Rheinheimera salexigens: one gene and its partner. The protein of the gene in region 2 interacts with the protein of the main gene of each other region in a pairwise test. Links are inferred from orthologs where the notes say so. Each region holds a gene or a part of one and is shown on either strand. Other genes may lie near its edges.

Region 1 (16,519 bases), 1.7 Mb from region 2 along the record:
GGCGTCATTTTATTATCTTTTACCGGTCCGGGTGTTTCAGCCCGATATAGCTGCATGCCCCCAACACCTAACATCGGCAAAATAGCTACTGCTAAAACAATGATCCCCATACCGCCCAACCATTGCAGCTGGGCCCGATAATATAAAATAGCTTTCGGTAAAAATTCAATGCCGGTTAACACCGTCGCACCCGTTGTGGTTAAACCAGAAAACGCTTCAAACATCGCACTGGCTAAACTTAAGCTAGGGTTTGACGCCAACATAAAAGGGATAGCACCTACAGCGCCTAATACGACCCAAAACAAGGCAACAATTAAAAAACCGTCGCGTACTTTTAATTCAGCTCGGTGTTTTCGGTGTGGATACCAAATCATAAAGCCGATAAATAAGCATAATAAAAATGACAATAAAAAAGGTACGCCAGCACCGTCGTTATACCCTAACGCAACAAAAGCAGGTGGTATCATAGTGATACTGAACATTGCTATCAGCAATCCCAGGATCCGAATTATCGAACGGTACTGCATACCTTGTGGCGTCCTTAAGACTTAGTCCAGTTTTAATTCACGAGTCATATTTTCATTGCGCTCGCGATGGACAATGATATTGTCTTCAATGCGAATGCCGCCATATTGCCTAAAGCGATCTATTTTTTGCCAATTAATATATTGAGTAAATTCTGTTTCGGCTAAATCAGCCAGCAAACTATCAATAAAATATAATCCCGGCTCAATAGTAAATACCATATTCGCTTCTATCGCGCGAGTGCAACGTAAATAGGGGTGACCTTCTGGAGCCGCTACGCTAGTGCCACGTTCGTCAGCCATAAATCCGCCGACATCATGCACTTGTAAACCCAAGTGATGACCTAAACCATGCGGGAAAAAGCTGCGCGTAATTTGCTGCTCAAGCATGGCGTCTGGAGCTAATTTTACAAAATCGAACTGATGCAAAATAGTGGCAATATGCTGATGACAATTAACATGCAGGTCACCATATTTAGCACCTGGTTTTAATTGATCGATTAACGCCAACTGCGCCTGATTAACTGCACTAATTAATTCATCAAACTCATTATTTCGTTCAGCACTATAAGTACGTGTTATGTCTGCTGCATAACCATTAAACGACGCACCGGCATCAATTAAAAATGAGTGCCGTTGTATTGGCGTGCGACGCTCTAAACCGGTGTAATGCAAAATGGCGGCATTGCGATTTAACGCCACTATATTGCCATAAGGCACTTCGTTTTCGGTTTGTTCAACACTGGTTAAATACGCTTGTTGAATATCAAACTCACTACCACCGGCAAAAAAAGCACTTTTAGCAGCTTGATGACCGTCTACGGCAATTTTATTAGCGATACGTAAACACGCCAGTTCATAAGGGGTTTTATATACCCGATGAAAGTGCAAATAATTTAATACTGGCTCAGGATTTATTTCAGTAAAGCCCAGCGCTTGAGCAACTTCAATATATTCGCCAATATAAGCTAAATTAGCTTTGTCATAAGGCAAAAAGGTTTCAACACTTTCAGCTTTTTCTAATAGCTGAATATCAAATTGCTCAGCCCAATAATCATGCGGCTCGTCAGGTACTTTATGCCAAAAATCTTTAGGTCGATAAAAAATCAACTTTGGTTTATTCACACCGTCAACAATTAACCAGCAGTGTGGATTATCAATTACCGGCAACCAAGCTTTAAACTGTGGATTAACATGAAACGGGTAATCCATATCATCTAAAAATCGACGTTTAGTTTGGCCCGAGTGAATAACTAAAGCATCTAAGCCTTCTCGGGCGAGTAATTGTTGTACCCGTTGCTGCAACTCAGCAATATGCGCCGGGTACAGCGCTTGATATAAAAGTGTCATAAGTGTCTGACCTGTTGACTAAAAAACATCCGATGTATCATAGCATTAATCTACTCTGACCCCAATCTGCATTGTTAACAGCGGTTGAAACACGTCATTATTAGCATTAAGTCGAATATTATAAATTTGATAATAGGCCATAACGGCTTTTACATACTCTCGGGTTTCGCGATAAGGAATGGTTTCCACCCAGACATCCGCGGGTAATGCATAGTCTTGTGGTATCCATTGTTTAACGCGACTATAGCCAGCATTATAAGCTGCGGTAGCCATCAATAAATTACCGTCATTACGCTGCATTAAATAATTTAAGTAATAAGTACCATAATCTATATTTTGCAAAGGATCATTCAGTTGCGCTAATGACACGGGCTTTTTCGCCACTTCTTTTGCTGTTGCTGGCATTAATTGCATTAAACCTTGCGCCCCTACGGGTGAGCGAGCATCAGACATAAAAGAGCTCTCGCGACGCGCAATTGCCATCGCCCAACCGGAAGCCACTTGAGCTTTTTCTGCCCCTTGGTTTATTTCATTTTGATAGGCCAGCGGAAAACGTAATTCTATGTCATCCCAATAACCGACATCGGCCAATGAAAATATTGCTCGGTCATACCACTGCAATTGATGAGCTAATTTTGCTGACACCAACTTTTGTTGTTCAGTGGCATTGTTCTGTAAATAGTTCCATTCCCGACGTGCCTCGGTATTACGCTTTAACGCTAACCACTCTTGGGCACGCAATACTGCGGGATGTTGCTTTAAGATATGCAGCTCTTCATCACTGACGGTGACCGGCGCATGAGCTAAGCTTGGCGGCAAGCCCAGTTTGGCCGCTGACATAAAGCCGTAAAAGTGCCGTTGCAGTGCTAACTGTTCAAATAATACCTTAGCTTTATCTGCCATACCTTGCTGTTCATATGCCCGCGCTAGCCAGTATTGCCAGCGAATGTTGCCCGCAAGCTCGGCTGGAAAAGCTTCAATAGTGCGTTGCACCGCTGGCCAATCTAATTGTAATAATAAACTGCCAACTTGCCACTGGGCTAACGTATCATCAAGTAGCTCTGGCGGTAATTGTTTAAACCAGTTGCTGGCACGCTCATCCCCTCTATTTGCTAAGGCAATGGCAAACTGGCGCTGGACATCTAATCGCTGAGCTGGCGTAAAATAAGGATCATTAATAAAGCGCTGCCAAGTCGCTAGGGCTTTATCGGCATCTCGCCAAATTAACCGCTTTAAGCCATAGGCTAAAATGTCACGTTCTTGCGGCTTCTTTAAAGCAAAAAATTTAGGCTTGGCAATTACACTGGGATTAATTCGGGTTTGCCGATACATTTCGGCTAAATATTGCTGTTCAGCCGGTAATAACGATTTTAAGTACGGCACTAAACTCGCCGTACCGCCTTCAGCAGCTAAGCGCAAACGTTGCCACACAATAGCTGTTGTTTGTTGCCCAGCATCACGCCACGCGGTAAACAGAGCATCGCAAACATTCGGTTGTGACTTACCTACGGTCCATAGCTTAGTTACTTGAGGCCAAATAGAGGCTTTATCGACGTCTGGCTGGGCCAATTTAAACCGTAAATGATAACACTCTAATTCAGTGTCTGATGAGCCGTTATAGTTAGCTAAAAACAGTTTGCTTTGCTTGCGTTTGGCTAAATCAAATAACCAAGGCTTTCTTAATGGCCAATCCATAGGGCTATTGTTATAGCGCTGTAAATATTCAGCTATGCGCTGATCAGCCGTAAGGTGATGCTTTAAACGCTGCAATTCTAAATAGGGCTGTAATGGATAATCTGCAAATTTTTCTAAGGTGGTTTGTGCATCTACAGCACTCATACTCGCTATTTTTAATTCCGCCTGACTAAACTCAGCACGCAAGGTTTGCTCTTCAGCAAGGCTTGCGTTAGCCACGGTAACACCTAAACAAATACTGATAAAATAAAGAGCTCGTCTCACAATCTCACTCCTAAAAACATAAAAAATATAAAATAGCGGCTATAGTTGACAGTTATTATTGCAATTCAATTCAAACAAGCGTTTAAATAGCGGTTGAAATTTTTATTAAACCACGACACACTGGTTGTGAAACCTCATCGTACCAGTTGCGACAATTCAACCTACGCGACCAAGGAGCACCGTTATGATCTACCAGAGTGACAACATTAGTGTTGTTTATATTAAACCTGGCATCGCCCGTTTTACTTTCAATGCTAAAGGCTCTGTCAATAAATTTGATCAGCAAACACTAACTGATTGTAAATCAGCCTTAGAATTACTGCACGCTGACAAAGCATTACAAGGTGTTATTTTTTCTAGTGAAAAAAGTACCTTTATTGTTGGCGCCGATATTACCGAATTTCTAACAATATTTCAGCGTGATGAAGCAGAATTAATTCCATGGATTAAACAGGCCTCTGACATCTTCGATCTTGCTGAAGACTTACCTGTCCCTACCATTACTGCCATCAATGGATTTGCACTAGGTGGCGGATGTGAGTGGTCACTAACGTCCGATTATCGTGTTGCCGATACTAGTGCACAAATAGGCTTACCAGAAGTTAAATTAGGCTTAATGCCTGGTTTTGGTGGTACGGCACGTTTACCCAGACTTATTGGTGCTGATAACGCCTTAGAGTGGATCACAACCGGTAAGCAATATAGTGCTGAACAAGCGCAAAAATTTGCCGCTGTGGATGCTGTTGTCGCTCCAGAGAAACTGCAAGAAGCGGCGCTTAGCATGCTTGAAGATGCTATTGCTGGCAAGCTGAATTGGCGTAAAAAACGCGAACAAAAATTACAACCGCTTAAATTGAACAAAATTGAAGCAACCATGTGCTTTAGCACCGCTAAAGGCATGGTAATGGCTAAAGCGGGTAAGCATTATCCAGCACCTATGGTGGCGGTTAAAACTATTGAAGCAGCGGCCGGCTTAAAACGTGCTGAAGCAGTAGCGTTAGAAAATGCCGGTTTTGCTAAACTGGCTAAAACCGATGCTGCAACAGCGCAAATTGGCTTGTTCTTAAATGATCAGCTGATTAAAGGTAAGGCTAAAAAAGCTGCTAAGACAGCCACTAAAGCGGTCAATACGGCAGCAGTCATTGGTGCCGGCATTATGGGTGGTGGTATAGCCTATCAATCGGCACTTAAAGGCGTGCCGGTAGTTATGAAAGATATCGCCGATAAAGCATTAGAACTTGGTATGGCTGAAGCAAGTGGCTTATTAGCTAAGCAAGTAGAGCGTAAAAAGCTGGATGTAAAATCGATGGCTAAAGTTATTGCCTCTATTACGCCGACGTTAAGCAATGACGCGCTAAAAAATGTTGATATCGTTGTCGAAGCCGTAGTCGAAAATCCAAAAGTAAAAGGCGCAGTGTTAAAAGAAGTAGAATCGATTATCGCACAGGATGCCATTTTAACCTCTAATACCTCGACTATTTCTATTAATGCTCTAGCCGCGAACTTAACACGACCAGAAAACTTCTGTGGTATGCACTTCTTTAACCCCGTACACCGCATGCCTTTAGTCGAAGTTATTCGCGGTAAAGACACCAGCGATGAAACCGTTGCTGCTGTCGTCGCTTATGCCGCCAAGATGGGTAAATCGCCTATCGTAGTTAACGATTGCCCTGGCTTTTTCGTTAACCGGGTTTTATTTCCCTACTTTGCCGGCTTTAGTAAGTTAGTGCTAGATGGTGCTGATTTTGCGCAAGTTGATAAAGTGATGGAGAAACAATTTGGCTGGCCAATGGGCCCAGCATACTTATTAGATGTAGTGGGTTTAGATACCGCCTTCCATTGTACTGATGTTATGGCAGATGGCTTCCCTACACGTATGGCCAAATTAGACCATGATCCGGTAAGCGCTATGTATAAAGCTGAACGCTACGGCCAAAAAAATGGCCTTGGTTTTTATGCTTATAGTAAAGATGCCAAAGGTAGAACCAAGAAAGAAATTGATGCTAAAGCATTAAGTTTATTAGCTGAATGCACTTCTGAGAAAAAAGAATTCTCAGCTGATGACATTATCGCGCGTACCATGATCCCAATGATTAACGAAACTATTCGTTGTTTAGAAGAAGGCATTATTGCCTCAGCTGCTGAAGCTGATATGGGCTTAATTTATGGTTTAGGTTTCCCGCCGTTCCGTGGTGGTCCGCTACGCTATGCTGATACTATTGGCTTAGCTAACTTTGTCGCCCTTGCAGATAGTTACGCTCACTTAGGTGAAATCTATCAAGTTACCGACAAAACTCGCGCCATGGCCGAAGCTGGCCAGCGTTTCTTCCCGGTTTAAGCGCAGGAGCACAATAATGAAAAACGCAGTTATAGTAGATTGTATTCGCACCCCTATGGGCCGTTCAAAAAATGGTATGTACCGTAATGTTCGGGCTGAGCAACTTTCCGCCCATATTATGGCGTCACTCGTTGCCCGTAATCCAGCGCTAAACCCTGAAGATATTGATGATGTTATTTGGGGTTGTGTTCAGCAAACGTTAGAGCAAGGCTTTAACATCGCACGTAATGCTGCATTATTAGCGGGCATTCCTCACTCAGTACCGGCAGTAACGATTAACCGCTTATGTGGCTCATCCATGCAAGCTTTACACGATGCCGTGCGTGCCATTCAAACCGGCATGGGCGATGTGTACTTAATTGGTGGTGTTGAGCATATGGGCCATGTGCCTATGACGCATGGTGTCGACTTTCACCCGGGTTTATCAACATCAGTTGCTAAAGCCGCTGGCATGATGGGTTTAACCGCTGAGTTATTAGGTAAAATGCACGGCATTAGCCGCCAGCAGCAAGATGAATTTGGCGCTCGCTCACATCGCTTAGCCCAACAAGCCAGTGATGAAGGCCGGTTTGATAACGAAATAGTACCAACAGAAGGTCATGATGCTGACGGCGTATTAAAGCTAATGGATTATGACGAAGTTATTCGTCCTGAAACCACAGTAGAAGGCCTGAGTAAATTACGTCCGGTGTTTGATCCAGCCAATGGTACTGTAACAGCAGGTACGTCTTCAGCATTATCTGATGGCGCTTCAGGCATGTTAGTAATGAGTGAAGAAAAAGCCAAAGCGCTTGGCCTACCTATTCGTGCTTACGTACGCGGTATGGGTGTTGCTGGTTGTGATCCGTCTATTATGGGTTATGGCCCGGTGCCAGCATCGAAAAAAGCCTTAAAAATGGCTGGATTAAGCATAAACGATATTGATTATGCAGAATTAAACGAAGCTTTTGCTGCTCAAGCTTTACCGGTAATGAAAGATTTAGGCTTACTAGAAGTGGCTGATAAAAAGGTTAACTTAAATGGCGGTGCTATTGCACTAGGCCATCCATTAGGTTGCTCTGGTTCACGTATTGCCACCACCTTAATAAATATTATGGAAGATAAAGGTGGTAAGTTTGGTTTAGCTACTATGTGTATTGGTTTAGGCCAAGGTATCGCTACGGTGTTTGAACGGCCGTAACATAGCAGTTTATATTCTTATAGTTTAAAATAAGGACCGTTTTTACGGTCCTTTTTATTTATATTGATTTTTTATATTGGAGTTTAAATGGAGCTGTTATTTACCAGCGCAGATAAAACATTAGACGCTTTAGGCATGCGCTGCCCTGAGCCTGTAATGATGATCCGCTTAACCATTCGTAATATGCAGTCTGGCCAAAGCCTATTAATTATTGCTGACGACCCTGCTACCACTCGGGATATTCCGGCTTTTTGTCGTTTTATGGACCACCAGTTATTAGCCAGCGATACCACAGAACTACCGTATAAATATGTGGTTAAAAAAGGCTAGTGCAATAATCTAGCCTTTATTAAATTGTCTTTCACAAGGAATGCCATCATTGTCTCCATCCATCTTGGTATCTGGACAGTTCCTTAAAAAAAATACCGCTTCATCATAAGATTTCATCTGACTACAGTGTTGCCGCCCATCACATCGAAACTGTAACAGGCTTGCTGCTTCACGAGCTTTTTGCAATGGTACGGTATAATCTGGCAGCACCTGAACCGTTGGCTCCGTAACAGGCTGAGCAACGCTTTGCTTTTGATAAAACTGCCAACCGCCGTAGCCTATTAATGCTATTAGTAATATTTTCTTCAACTGTATACTTCCCTGTTTATAATTTAACCCAGCAAGGTTTTTGCAACTAGTTAATTTAATTGATTAAAAATTTAAAGCAACTATTTAACTGCTTAATCGCTTAGCAAGCTAAAGTTTTCTAAATGCTTGTAAATACCAACTTAACTTGCGTCAATTCTACTGCATAGCAGTGTTACATTTCGTGTGCATATACAACGGTTAGATAAACTAGAAAAGATGTTATTAAATTCTTTGATATATTCAATATGGTAAATTCTCAACTAGCACTATTTTATGCTAGCATCAAAGTAAGGTAATTAGTTGGATTTAAAATTGCAGTCAAAATTTAGCATAGACAGTGTTAATCAAGCGCAATTTATCGATAGCCGCCGACGGCGCTATATATTACTTTTTGTCAGTTATATAACCAGTGCCGTGATGTATATTTATGCCTTTAAAAATTTAGGGGCTGTCGATCCTATTTTACCGATGGTTTTATTTATTACTGCAACAGCTTTTTTGCTTAATATTACCTACTTTCACTATAACAATAATCTTAATCTTGCTTGTAATATTGAAGCTATTTTAGTCGCTGCTTTTGTACTTGGTCTGGTCTTTATAGGAGGCTTTAATAATACTGCTTTATATTGGGTTTTCCCGTTTCCTGCCATACTTTTTGGTTTACTTGGCGTTCGTAATGCCTTAATTAGTAACGTTTTATTAACTAGTGCGCTGGCTATTATATTATTTGTACCTGACTTGGCGTTAGCCCATTATAAAAATGCGGAGCAAAGCCGATTTATCACCTCTTTGCTGATTGTGATTCTTGCATGTTGGATTAATGAATATTTCCGTGAACAAAGCCATCAAGCTATGGAGTTATTGCAACATAATAAAGAACAACAAGCGAATACCGATCCTCTTACAGGATTAGCTAATCGCAGATTTATTGATGCTAACCTTATGCAAAGCTTTAATTTACAACCAGACGTGTTTTTTCCACTGGCAGTGATTGCATGTGATATAGACTCTTTTAAGCAACTTAATGATAAATTTGGTCATCAAGCTGGCGATGAAGTATTAAAAGTAATCGCTAATATATTTAGAGCCCACTTACGCCAGCAAGACATAGCATGTCGTACTGGCGGTGAAGAGTTTTTATTACTATTGCCTAAAACCTCTAAAATAGATGCTTTTAAAGTAGCTGAGAAAATTCGCCAACAGCTCAGTCAGCAAAAGCTTTTATCAACAGATAAAGCCTATACCGTAACCGCGAGTTTTGGTGTTGCCGAGAGTCAGCAGTTAGCTCAGTTGCCCACCGCGATTAAACTCGCGGACCAACAACTGTATCAATCAAAACGTAACGGTCGCAATCAAATCAATTAATATTAATTACTTAGCGTAGCGAATGTATTTTATGCCGATGTAATTTGTGCCGACGTAATCTGTACAGGATAGTTAGGCTTTAGCTATATTTTTATAGCGTAACTTTATAATGTGAACCGACTTCATTGGGATTAACGTCTGCGCCTAGTATAAACTTATTTTTTGCTTCAGTTGTGGCATCAACCAACCAGATTTCAGCATCTGATAATTCAAAACGCAGCATCATTAAATTAGTATCTAATTTGCCTTCTGGATACCAAGCTTCTACCTCTTTACTCCAATATTTATCAATAATAAGCGAATCCGTTTCTTCAACTAATTCACCACTAATACAGGCAAATACATCATGACCTGTACTTACAAATTGTGCCATTGCCAAACCGCCTGCAGCGATGCGATTATCTTTAGTGGTGTAAATCCAAAACCTGCTATTTGCCTGTTTATCTAATTGCGCCTGCATAGGCTCACTATGCAAATCACTTTGCTGTAGTTTTATCATCAACGTAGGCGTTGCTGCCATGGCTTGCCAAAACTTTTGCTTTGCTTGATCAGACATATTTACCTCTGCTTTAAAACAAATTCTTTTTAGTTAGCTTAATTGCTAAGCAGTGTTAGTTAATAAACACTGCCTGGTTTATTCAGCATGGCTATATCAGCCAATAAATCATTTTCAACCTCTAAGACAGTTTTGTTAGCGATACCGCGCAATGCTAGCGCATGGGCAAAATCAGTCACTTTGTTATCGCAACGGTTTTTACGACGGCTGTACCAAGCTAAATACATCATATGTAGATTAATTTGGTTTTGTGGATATTTAATCTCAGCCATTTTTTACCACCTCTTTTATTATTATTAACAATAACAATGCAGGCTTTATACCAATTATGGTTAAATTATTATTTTATAACCAACTGATTATATAGGATTTATAATAATTGAAAGTTTAGAGATAGATGTGATCGGTAATATTTACTGCTTTAGCATAAGAATTACCGATAATAAGATAGAACAAAAAAATATTATTAATTGCACCTTAGTATTTTTGGCTTATTTTCTCGGGTTTGTTTTCGCAGAAGAGTTTCGTAGAGTTGTGCTGGTAGTTTTGTAATGGAAAAGTTTATGTTGCATCAAGCAAGTTGCCAACGTTAACACGCAAAAGTTCAGTGTATTAACGTTAGCTTACCTACTGCTTATAGAGGAAATTGTTGCTGTAGTTTTACTTTATGCTCGTAAAACATAGTTATTGCAAAACTGAGATATCCGCGACTTGTAAAAACAGCTCTCTTAATTGTTTTAATAACGCTTGGCGGTTTAGTTTTACTGCTGCGTCATCGGCATTCACCATTACATTATCGAAGAACTGATCGATTACCTGCTGCATTTTGGCTAAATGCATTAAGCCGTCTGTATAACTTTGCAGCTTAGCCTGCTCTGCTTGCTCTGCTGTAATTGCTTGATATAACGCCTGCTCTTCAACTTGTTGTAATAACTTTACATCAACGGTATCAGGAATAGCCGTATCAATTTTAGCTAAGATATTAGCAACCCGTTTATTTGCAGCAGCTAAGGCAGCTGCAGCATCAAGTTTACGGAACTCTGCAACCGCTTTGACCCGTTGGTTAAAGTCTGCTGGTACCGTTGGACGACGCGCTAACACCGCTTGGATAACATCAACGGTATAACCTTGATCTTGATACCAGGCTCTAAATCGGCCTAACATAAACTCTAAAACATCAGTAGCAACATTGGCATTAGTTAACTTATCACCAAAGGTTTGCTGGCTAAAAGCAATAATGTCGACCAAATCTAGATTAAGATCTTTATCTACCATAATGCGTAATGCACCAATGGCAGCACGACGTAATGCAAACGGATCTTTATCACCTTTTGGTGCTTGGCCAATACCAAAGATACCCACTAAACTATCAAGTTTATCGGCGATAGCCACCGCTGCGCCTTCTAAACGAGTGGGTAACTGATCACCGGCAAACCGTGGCATATACTGCTCATTTAAGGCTAATGCGACTGTTTCATTTTCGCCATCAAATCGAGCGTAGTGCATGCCCATAATGCCTTGTACTTCTGGAAACTCACCCACCATATTGGTCATTAAGTCGGTTTTAGACAGTAAACCTGCGCGCTGGGCAGCCGTTTTATCAGCACCAATTTTTTCAGCAACATAGGCAGCTAATTGACTAATACGCTCAGACTTTTCGGCTAAGGTACCCAGTTGCTTTTGAAATAACACACTGCTTAAACTGTCTAATCTTGAAGCCAACGTTTGTTTGCGGTCTGTATTAAAAAAGAATTCAGCATCGGCTAAGCGTGGTCGTACTACTTTTTCATTACCTGAAATAACTTGCTGCGGATCTTTGCTCTCAATATTAGTCACAAAGATAAATTTATTTTGTAAGTTACCCGCTGCATCCACTACCGGAAAATACTTTTGATTATCCTTCATGGTTGAAATTAACGGCTCTGCTGGTATATCTAAAAAACTTTGTTCAAAGCTACCGACTAGTACGACAGGCCACTCAACTAATGCAGTTACTTCATCCAATAAATCAGCATCCATTAACGCTTGGCCATTTAACTGTTTTGCGGCTTCTGTTACACCTTGCTCGATAATGGCTTTACGTTTGCTAAAGTCAGCAATAACATAACCACTCTCTAGCGCCGTTTCATAATGCTCAGCATTTTGGATCTTAATTTTTGCCGGAGCATGAAAGCGGTGACCGTAACTATGATTACTACTGTCTTTGCCCATAATATTCGCTGGAATAACATCATTACCGTATAACATAATAATACTGTGCACTGGCCGAATAAATTCCACTTTTGAACTGCCCCAACGCATTGGTTTAGCGATTGGTAGCTTAGCTAAGGCAGATGTAACAATTTCAGCTAATAAGCTGCTGGTGTTCGAACCAGGCTGTATTTGCTTATGCAGTAACCAAGCGCCTTTATCTGTTTCTAGTCGCTCTGCTTGCTCAACCGTTATACCACAGCCTTTAGCCCAACCTATGGCTGCCTTAGTGGCATTGCCGTCAGCATCAAATGCTGCAGCAATCGCAGGGCCACGTTTTTCTACTTCTTTATCTGCCTGTTTAGCGATGAGATTTTTCACCACAACAGCCAGTCTTCTTGGCGCGGCATACCATTTTACATCTGCATGGCTTAAATCAAGTTTTGCTAACTCTTGGCTTATATTATCGGCAAAAGCTGTTGCTAAGGTGACTAACGACTTTGGCGGTAACTCTTCTGTGCCAATTTCTACTAGAAAGTCTTGTGCGCTCATTTATGCCTCCTGCGACGTTGTATTTGGCTTTTTACACAGCGGAAAACCTAGTTTCTCACGTGATGCGTAGTACGTTTCCGCACAAGCCTTAGCTAGGGTTCTTACCCGTAAAATATAACGTTGTCGTTCAGTTACAGATATCGCATGTCTGGCATCTAATAAGTTAAAAGTATGCGATGCTTTCATCGCTTTTTCATACGCGGGCAGAGCTAAACCTTTTTCAATTAAAAATTGGCTTTCTTTTTCGCATTGATCAAAATAACTAAATAATGCCGGTACATCCGCTAGCTCAAAATTATAGGTTGATTGTTCCACTTCATTTTGATGAAACACATCACCATAGGTTACGCAGCCAAAAGGGCCATCTGTCCAGACCAAGTCATAGATACTATCTACGCCTTGTACATACATCGCTAAGCGCTCTAAACCATAAGTAATTTCGCCCGTAACAGGGCTACACTCTATACCACCTACTTGTTGGAAGTAGGTAAATTGAGTGACTTCCATACCATTAAGCCACACTTCCCAACCTAAGCCCCAAGCGCCTAAGGTGGGTGATTCCCAGTTATCTTCAACAAAGCGAATATCATGGACTAATGTATCAATGCCTAATGCTTGAAGTGATCCTAAGTACAGTTCTTGAATATTATCAGGCGAAGGTTTTAAGATGACTTGAAACTGATAATATTGCTGTAAGCGCATTGGATTATCGCCATAACGGCCATCCGTAGGGCGACGACAAGGCTGTACATAAGCGGCATTAGTTGGCTCTGGGCCAAGCGATCGTAAAAAAGTCATAGGATGAAAAGTACCGGCACCCACTTCTAGATCTAATGGCTGTACCAGTACGCAGCCTTGACGAGCCCAATAGTCCTGTAAGGTCTGTATTAAGCCTTGAAAGGTTTTAATATCATACGTGTTCATGCTTGATAACTCGCTAAAAAATGTCTGAAAATTATACCTAGTTGCCCTACTTAACTGTAGCGCTTAACGGCTTTTTATAGTGAAAAAAGGGGCCTAAGCCCCTTTTTTTTATTTCGTAATTGGACTATACATCCAAATTCGCTACGAATAACGCATTTTCTTCAATGAAAGCACGTCTTGGTTCAACATGATCACCCATTAGGGTAGAAAATAATTGGTCAGCGCCAACTGCATCTTCAATGGTCACTTGCAGCATACGACGGCTTTGTGGATCCATTGTGGTTTCCCACAACTGTTCTGGGTTCATCTCACCTAGCCCTTTATAGCGCTGGATATATAAACCTCGCTTCGACTCACTCATTAGCCACTCTAAAGCTTCTAAGAATGTTTCAACCGGCTTAACTTTTTCGCCACGCTTTATAAAGCTGCCTTCTTCCATTAAGTCACGTATTTCATCACCTAAAGCGGCAATAGATAAGTAATCACGCGACGTAATAAAGTCATAGTGTAATAAGTATTCGTTATCTATACCGTGCTGACGAATAATAATTTTTGGTAAGAATAACTGCCGCTCACGATCTTCATGAACCGCGTAGCTGTAGCTAGAACCATCGCCTTCTTTTTCATCTAAACGCTGCACTAAGCGTTTCACCCAATCTTCACTATATTGTTCTGACTTAGCTTGCTCGGCATCAAGCGCTGGCACATAAATTAATTCATTTAATAAATTAAACGGTATTTTACGGCTTAAGCGCTCAATCGTAGCAGAGACCGTATGATACTGGCGGACTATTTTTTCTAGCCATTCACCACTAATACCCGGAGCTTCGGCATTAACATGTAAAGATGAACCATCTAATGCTAACGTCGTTAAGTACTCAGTCAGTCCTGCTTCGTCTTTAATATATTGTTCTTGCTTACCTTTTTTAACTTTATATAAAGGTGGCTGAGCAATGTAAATATAGCCTCGCTCAATAAGCTCTGGCATTTGACGGTAAAAGAAGGTTAATAATAATGTACGAATATGCGAACCATCGACGTCAGCATCGGTCATTAATATAATACTGTGATAACGCGTCTTATCAGGATTATATTCTTCACGACCAATACCGCAGCCTAATGCTGTGATTAAAGTGCCTACTTCTTGCGAAGAAAGCATTTTATCAAAACGGGCCTTTTCTACGTTAAGGATCTTACCTTTAAGTGGCAATATAGCTTGGTTTTTACGATTACGCCCCTGCTTGGCTGAACCGCCAGCAGAGTCACCTTCCACTATATATAGTTCAGATAATGCCGGATCTTTTTCTTGGCAATCGGCAAGTTTACCGGGTAAACCTGCAATATCTAAAGCGCCTTTACGTCGCGTCATTTCTCGTGCTTTACGAGCCGCTTCACGCGCACGCGCGGCGTCGACTATTTTGCCGACAATAATTTTAGCATCAGCAGGGTTTTCTAATAGGTATTCATTAAGTTTTTCATGCATCACGCCTTCTACTGCTGAGCGCACTTCTGATGACACTAACTTATCTTTAGTTTGCGAGCTAAACTTTGGATCTGGCACTTTAACACTAACAACCGCCGTTAAACCTTCACGGGCGTCATCACCGGTAGCAGACACTTTCATTTTTTTGGCATAACCTTCATGCTCAATATAACTATTGAGTACACGGGTTAAAGCGCCACGAAAGCCCGCTAAGTGAGCTCCACCATCGCGCTGCGGAATATTGTTTGTAAAACAAAATACGTTTTCTTGATAGGTATCGTTCCATTGCATAGCAACTTCTACCGAAATACCATCATCTCGCTGATCGGTAAAATAAAACGCTTTAGGGTGAATGCTGGTTTTATTACGATTTAAGTATTGAACAAATGCTTCGATACCGCCTTCATACTTAAAGTGATCTTTTTTATCATTGCGCTCATCAGCTAAAATAATGCTGACACCTGAGTTTAAGAAAGATAACTCACGTAAACGCTTTGCTAATATATCGTAATGAAAATCTAAGTTAGTAAACACTGTTGGGCTAGGCCAAAAGCGTAAAGAAGTACCGGTATCTTCCGTTTCACCAATTATGGCTAACGGCGCCTGCGGCACGCCTAAACGGTATATCTGGTTATGCACTTCGCCTTTACGACGAATAGTCAGTTCTAATTTATCTGACAAAGCATTTACCACTGATACACCTACACCATGCAGTCCGCCTGATACTTTATAAGAGTTATCATCAAACTTACCGCCAGCATGTAGTACTGTCATGATCACTTCAGCGGCTGAAACACCTTCTTCGTGAATATCGGTTGGAATACCACGACCGTTATCACGCACAGATACCGAACCATCACTATGGATAGTGACCCAAATATCTGTACAGTGTCCGGCTAAGGTTTCATCGATAGCATTATCGACGACTTCAAAGACCATGTGGTGTAAACCCGAGCCATCATCGGTATCCCCAATATACATACCGGGTCTTTTACGAACTGCATCCAGTCCTTTTAATACTTTAATACTCGAGGAATCGTAATTATGTTGTTCGGCCATCATCATCTGTCCGTGCTGTTATCTGACCATGTTCCACGTGGAACATTGCTACTTTATCAGTACCAATGTGCGGTGAAATCTGATCAGCGTTAATTGCAGTAATAAAAACCTGTGAGTTTATATTGCGTAAGTAACTAAATATTTGTCGGGTAGAGTGTTGATCTAATTCCGACGTTAAATCATCTATCAACAATAACGGCTGTTTTTGACCGTTATCGCGTATCAAATTATTTTGCGCAATCTTTAACGCAAATAGTAACACTTTTAGCTGGCCGCGTGATAATTCTTCTTCTACCGCCTGCTGTTCAACTTTAAGCTTTAAATCAGCTTTTTGTGGGCCATACTGGGTAAAGCCCATTCTACTATCTTGAGCAAAGTTTTGCTGTAGCAATGCTAACAG
Region 2 (4,087 bases):
TTTATCAATAAAATCATAAAGTAAAGAAGACTTAGCTTGGTTACGCGTTGCCATTTCGGTTACGCCACCTTGCTGTTTTAGCCATTTAAAAACTAAACCTGCTAGATACCAAGCAAAAGTTGGCGGCGTGTTATACATGCTGTCGTTTTCTGCCGCGAGGCGATAATCTAAAACCGATGGAATAGTGTTATTGGCTGCAGGTAATAAATCTTCGCGAACTATCGCCAGTGTTAGTCCTGATGGTCCAATATTTTTTTGCGCACCGGCATAGATAACACCGTAGCGATTAATATCAATTGGCCGCGATAATATGGTTGAAGATAGATCGGCAACAATGGTCTTATCTGTTGTAGGTAACGAGGTAAATTCTAGACCATCGACGGTTTCATTTGGGCAGCAATGTACATAACTAGCATCACTTGATAACGTCCAATCTTCTGGAGCCACTAAACTACGTAAGCCTAGATCAGATTGACAACGAATATCTAGGGCGTTGATGTTGCCATATTTTTTAGCTTCAGCCACGGCTGATTTTGACCAAGCACCTGAGATTAAATAATCAGCACTTTGGCCTGGCTGTAACAAGTTTAAAGGCACCGCTGAAAATTGACCACGACCACCTCCATGCATAAAAAGCACTTTATAATTATCGGGTATGGTTAATAAGTCGCGAAAATCTTGTTCCGCTTGCGCTGCCATGGCAATAAAACTATCACTGCGGTGACTTATTTCCATCACCGAGCAACCTTGCTGCTGCCAATTTAAAAGTTCTTGTTGTGCTTGTTGCATTACTGCTACCGGCAACATGGCCGGACCGGCGCAAAAATTAAAGCTGGTCATCTTGTATTACTCGCTCCTAGGGATAACATTTAATTTAACAGGCCAAGCTTGTTGTTGTAAGTGCTTAAAACTAAAAACGAGCGCTAATTGCGCTCGTTTTTATTCAGTCACTGTTATTATGCAGGGTCTTCTGTTTCATCATCAACATCATCGACATCTATTTCATCATCGATATCTGATTCATCTTCATCTTCATCTTCATTAATATCAGTATCATCTAAGTCAGTTTCGTCTAGAACTGCCTCAGCTACAGGTGCTGCAATGGCAGTCGCGTTAACGTCGCCCTCTGCAAGCTCTGCACCAGCTTCAAGCAAGTCAGCTTCTGTTAGCTGAATTTCATCAATTCGAGCTAAACCTACTACTTTTTCTAGTTCGGCAGTGCGAATTAAGATTACGCCCTGAGTATTACGGCCGACTTCTGACACTTCTAACACACGAGTACGAACTAAGGTACCGCGGTTAGAAATCATCATGATTTCGTCCAGTTCACTGACTTGAGTAGCACCTATCACTAAACCATTACGCTCAGAGACTTTAATAGAAACTACACCTTGGGTGGCACGGTTTTTAGCTGGATATTCAGCTAACGCCGTACGTTTACCGTAACCATTTTCTGTTACTGTTAAAATTGGGCAGTCGCCGTTAGGAATAATTAACGATACGACCGATCCGCCTTCACGTAAACGAATACCGCGTACGCCGGTTGCAGTACGACCCATGCTGCGTACTTTGTCTTCAGTAAAGCGTACTACTTTACCGTCGTCAGAGAACAACATAATTTCATTACTACCGTCTGTTAAGCCAACATCAATTAAGTGGTCACCTTCATTTAGGTTAACCGCAATAATACCGTTAGAGCGCGGACGAGAATATTCTGTTAATGCAGTCTTTTTAACTGTGCCGTTTGCGGTTGCCATAAACACATACTTACCTTCTTCGTATTCACGAACCGGTAAAATAGCGTTGATGCGTTCGCCGTCTTCAAGTGGCAAGATATTAATAATTGGCTTACCACGTGCGGTACGACTAGCTAACGGTAATTGATACACTTTTAACCAATACATACGACCACGGTTTGAGAAACATAAAATCGTGTCATGCGTACTAGCGATAAGTAACTTATCAACAAAGTCTTCATCTTTTACTGTGGTAGCGGCTTTACCTTTACCGCCGCGACGTTGCGCTTCGTAATCAGATAAAGCTTGGTATTTGGCATAACCTAGGTGCGATAAGGTTACTACTACATCTTCTTCAGCAATTAAATCTTCCATATTGATATCAAGCATATTGTCTTGAATATCAGTACGACGCTCATCACCGTATTGCAGTTTAGCGGCTTCTAATTCTTCGCAAATTACTTCCATTAAACGCGATGGCGTATTAAGGATAAATAGTAGCTCTGCAATAAGTTCTAATAGCTGCTTATACTCGTCTAGAATTTTTTCATGTTCTAAACCGGTTAATCGGTGTAAGCGCAAATCAAGAATGGCTTGGGCTTGTTGTTCGGTTAAGAAATATTGATTGTCACGAATACCAAAATGTTCTTCTAACCATTCTGGGCGTGCCGCATCTTGGCCAGCGCGCTCTAACATGGCGCTAACATCACCTAACAACCAACCGCGCTCAACTAAACTTACTTTAGCTTCAGCTGGGCTGTTTGATTTTTTGATTAGCTCAATAATTTCATCGATATTAGCCAACGCAATGGCTAAACCTTCTAATATATGGGCTCTATCACGGGCTTTACGTAAGTCGAAAACGGTACGACGAGTCACCACTTCACGACGGTGTAAAATAAAGCACTCTAGCATTTGCTTTAAGCCAAGCAGTTTTGGTTGGCCTCTATCGAGTGATACCATGTTTATGCCAAACACCGCTTGCATCTGGGTATTACGATACAGCTGGTTTAGCATTACTTCAGATGACTCACCGCGTTTCAGTTCTATAACAATACGCATACCGTCTTTATCAGACTCGTCGCGTAAAGCTGAGATGCCTTCTATACGCTTCTCTTTAACTAACTCGGCAATTTTTTCAATTAAGCGTGCTTTATTAACTTGATATGGGATCTCGTTAACAATAATGGTTTCGCGGCCGGTTTTTTCATCGGTTTCGATTAGGGTTTTAGCGCGAATGTATACTTTACCCCGACCCGTCGCATAGGCTTCTTCAATCCCTTTACGGCCGTTAATAATACCGGCAGTTGGGAAGTCTGGGCCTGGGATATGCTGCATTAACTCATGCAGTTCAATATCAGGATTGGCGATAATGGCTAAACAGCCATTAATTACTTCAGTGATATTGTGTGGCGGAATGTTAGTCGCCATACCTACCGCAATACCTGAAGAGCCGTTAATTAGTAAGTTAGGGATCTTGGTCGGCATAACCGCAGGGATCATTTCTGTACCATCATAGTTAGGTACAAAGTCTACGGTTTCTTTATCAAGATCGGCTAGTAGCTCATGCGCTATGCGTGACATCCTAACTTCGGTATAACGCATTGCCGCTGCCGAGTCGCCGTCAACAGAACCAAAGTTACCTTGGCCATCAACTAGCATGTAGCGTAACGAAAAGGGCTGTGCCATACGCACTATCGTGTCGTATACAGCGCTATCACCGTGCGGGTGGTATTTACCAATAACATCACCCACAACGCGGGCAGATTTTTTATAGGCTTTATTCCAGTCATTACCCAGTTCTTTCATCGCAAATAACACGCGACGGTGAACCGGTTTTAACCCGTCCCTTACGTCTGGTAAGGCGCGGCCAACAATGACACTCATTGCATAGTCGAGGTAGGAGTTTTTTAGCTCATCTTCGATATTAATAGGAACTATTTCTTTGGCCAGATCTGTCATAAAACGCTAATTTCCCTTAAATCAGATAGATAACTCGCTTTTATCTGTATTATCTAGTGCGAGGCAACACGTGATTCTACCACATAAAATTAAGCTTGCCATGTTTCAGTGTTAGCTTTAGTTAACGCTTGAGTTAATGCTATAGTTTGCTGAAATAGATCAAGGCTTTATAATAGGCAAAATTCCTTAGGTAGCCATATATGACCATTCATACCAATGTAGATCCAGCAGAAATTGCTAAATTTAATGATATTGCGTCGCGCTGGTGGGATCCAGCAGGTGAATTTAAGCCATTACATTTATTAAACCCAGTGCGTTTAAGCTATATAAGCGATCAAGTGCAAGGTGTGTTTGGTAAAACCATCGTAGATGTGGGCTGTGGTGGCGGT

The links.
Region 1: the proteins of gyrA (region 2) and gyrB interact in binary tests that used the Escherichia coli proteins (3 or more experiments, as listed by UniProt). The link is inferred for Rheinheimera salexigens from one-to-one orthologs.

The regions. Positions count from the first base shown.
Region 1 is NZ_MKEK01000001.1:199,589-216,107, forward strand. What follows is about bases 13,411-16,519. They hold gyrB (DNA topoisomerase (ATP-hydrolyzing) subunit B), read right to left. Parts: upstream 16,120-16,519; coding sequence 13,702-16,119; downstream 13,411-13,701. Other genes in these bases: glyQ (glycine--tRNA ligase subunit alpha), read right to left, coding at 13,411-13,577; recF (DNA replication/repair protein RecF), read right to left, coding at 16,103-16,519. In the rest of the region: BI198_RS01005 (TrkH family potassium uptake protein), read right to left, coding at 1-527; pepQ (Xaa-Pro dipeptidase), read right to left, coding at 549-1,874; BI198_RS01015 (transglycosylase SLT domain-containing protein), read right to left, coding at 1,920-3,833; fatty acid oxidation complex subunit alpha FadB, read left to right, coding at 4,018-6,171; acetyl-CoA C-acyltransferase FadA, read left to right, coding at 6,188-7,351; sulfurtransferase TusA, read left to right, coding at 7,439-7,681; BI198_RS16180 (excalibur calcium-binding domain-containing protein), read right to left, coding at 7,691-7,990; BI198_RS01040 (GGDEF domain-containing protein), read left to right, coding at 8,303-9,355; BI198_RS01045 (pyridoxamine 5'-phosphate oxidase family protein), read right to left, coding at 9,447-9,911; BI198_RS01050 (hypothetical protein), read right to left, coding at 9,971-10,183; glyS (glycine--tRNA ligase subunit beta), read right to left, coding at 10,596-12,653; more of glyQ, read right to left, coding at 12,654-13,410. UniProt on the Escherichia coli protein: DNA gyrase negatively supercoils closed circular double-stranded DNA in an ATP-dependent manner to maintain chromosomes in an underwound state.
Region 2 is NZ_MKEK01000001.1:1,919,120-1,923,206, reverse strand. The notes cover bases 757-4,087. They hold gyrA (DNA gyrase subunit A), read right to left. Parts: upstream 3,699-4,087; coding sequence 957-3,698; downstream 757-956. Other genes in these bases: ubiG (bifunctional 2-polyprenyl-6-hydroxyphenol methylase/3-demethylubiquinol 3-O-methyltransferase UbiG), read left to right, coding at 3,899-4,087; serC (3-phosphoserine/phosphohydroxythreonine transaminase), read right to left, coding at 757-840. Also shown: more of serC, read right to left, coding at 1-756. UniProt on the Escherichia coli protein: A type II topoisomerase that negatively supercoils closed circular double-stranded (ds) DNA in an ATP-dependent manner to maintain chromosomes in an underwound state.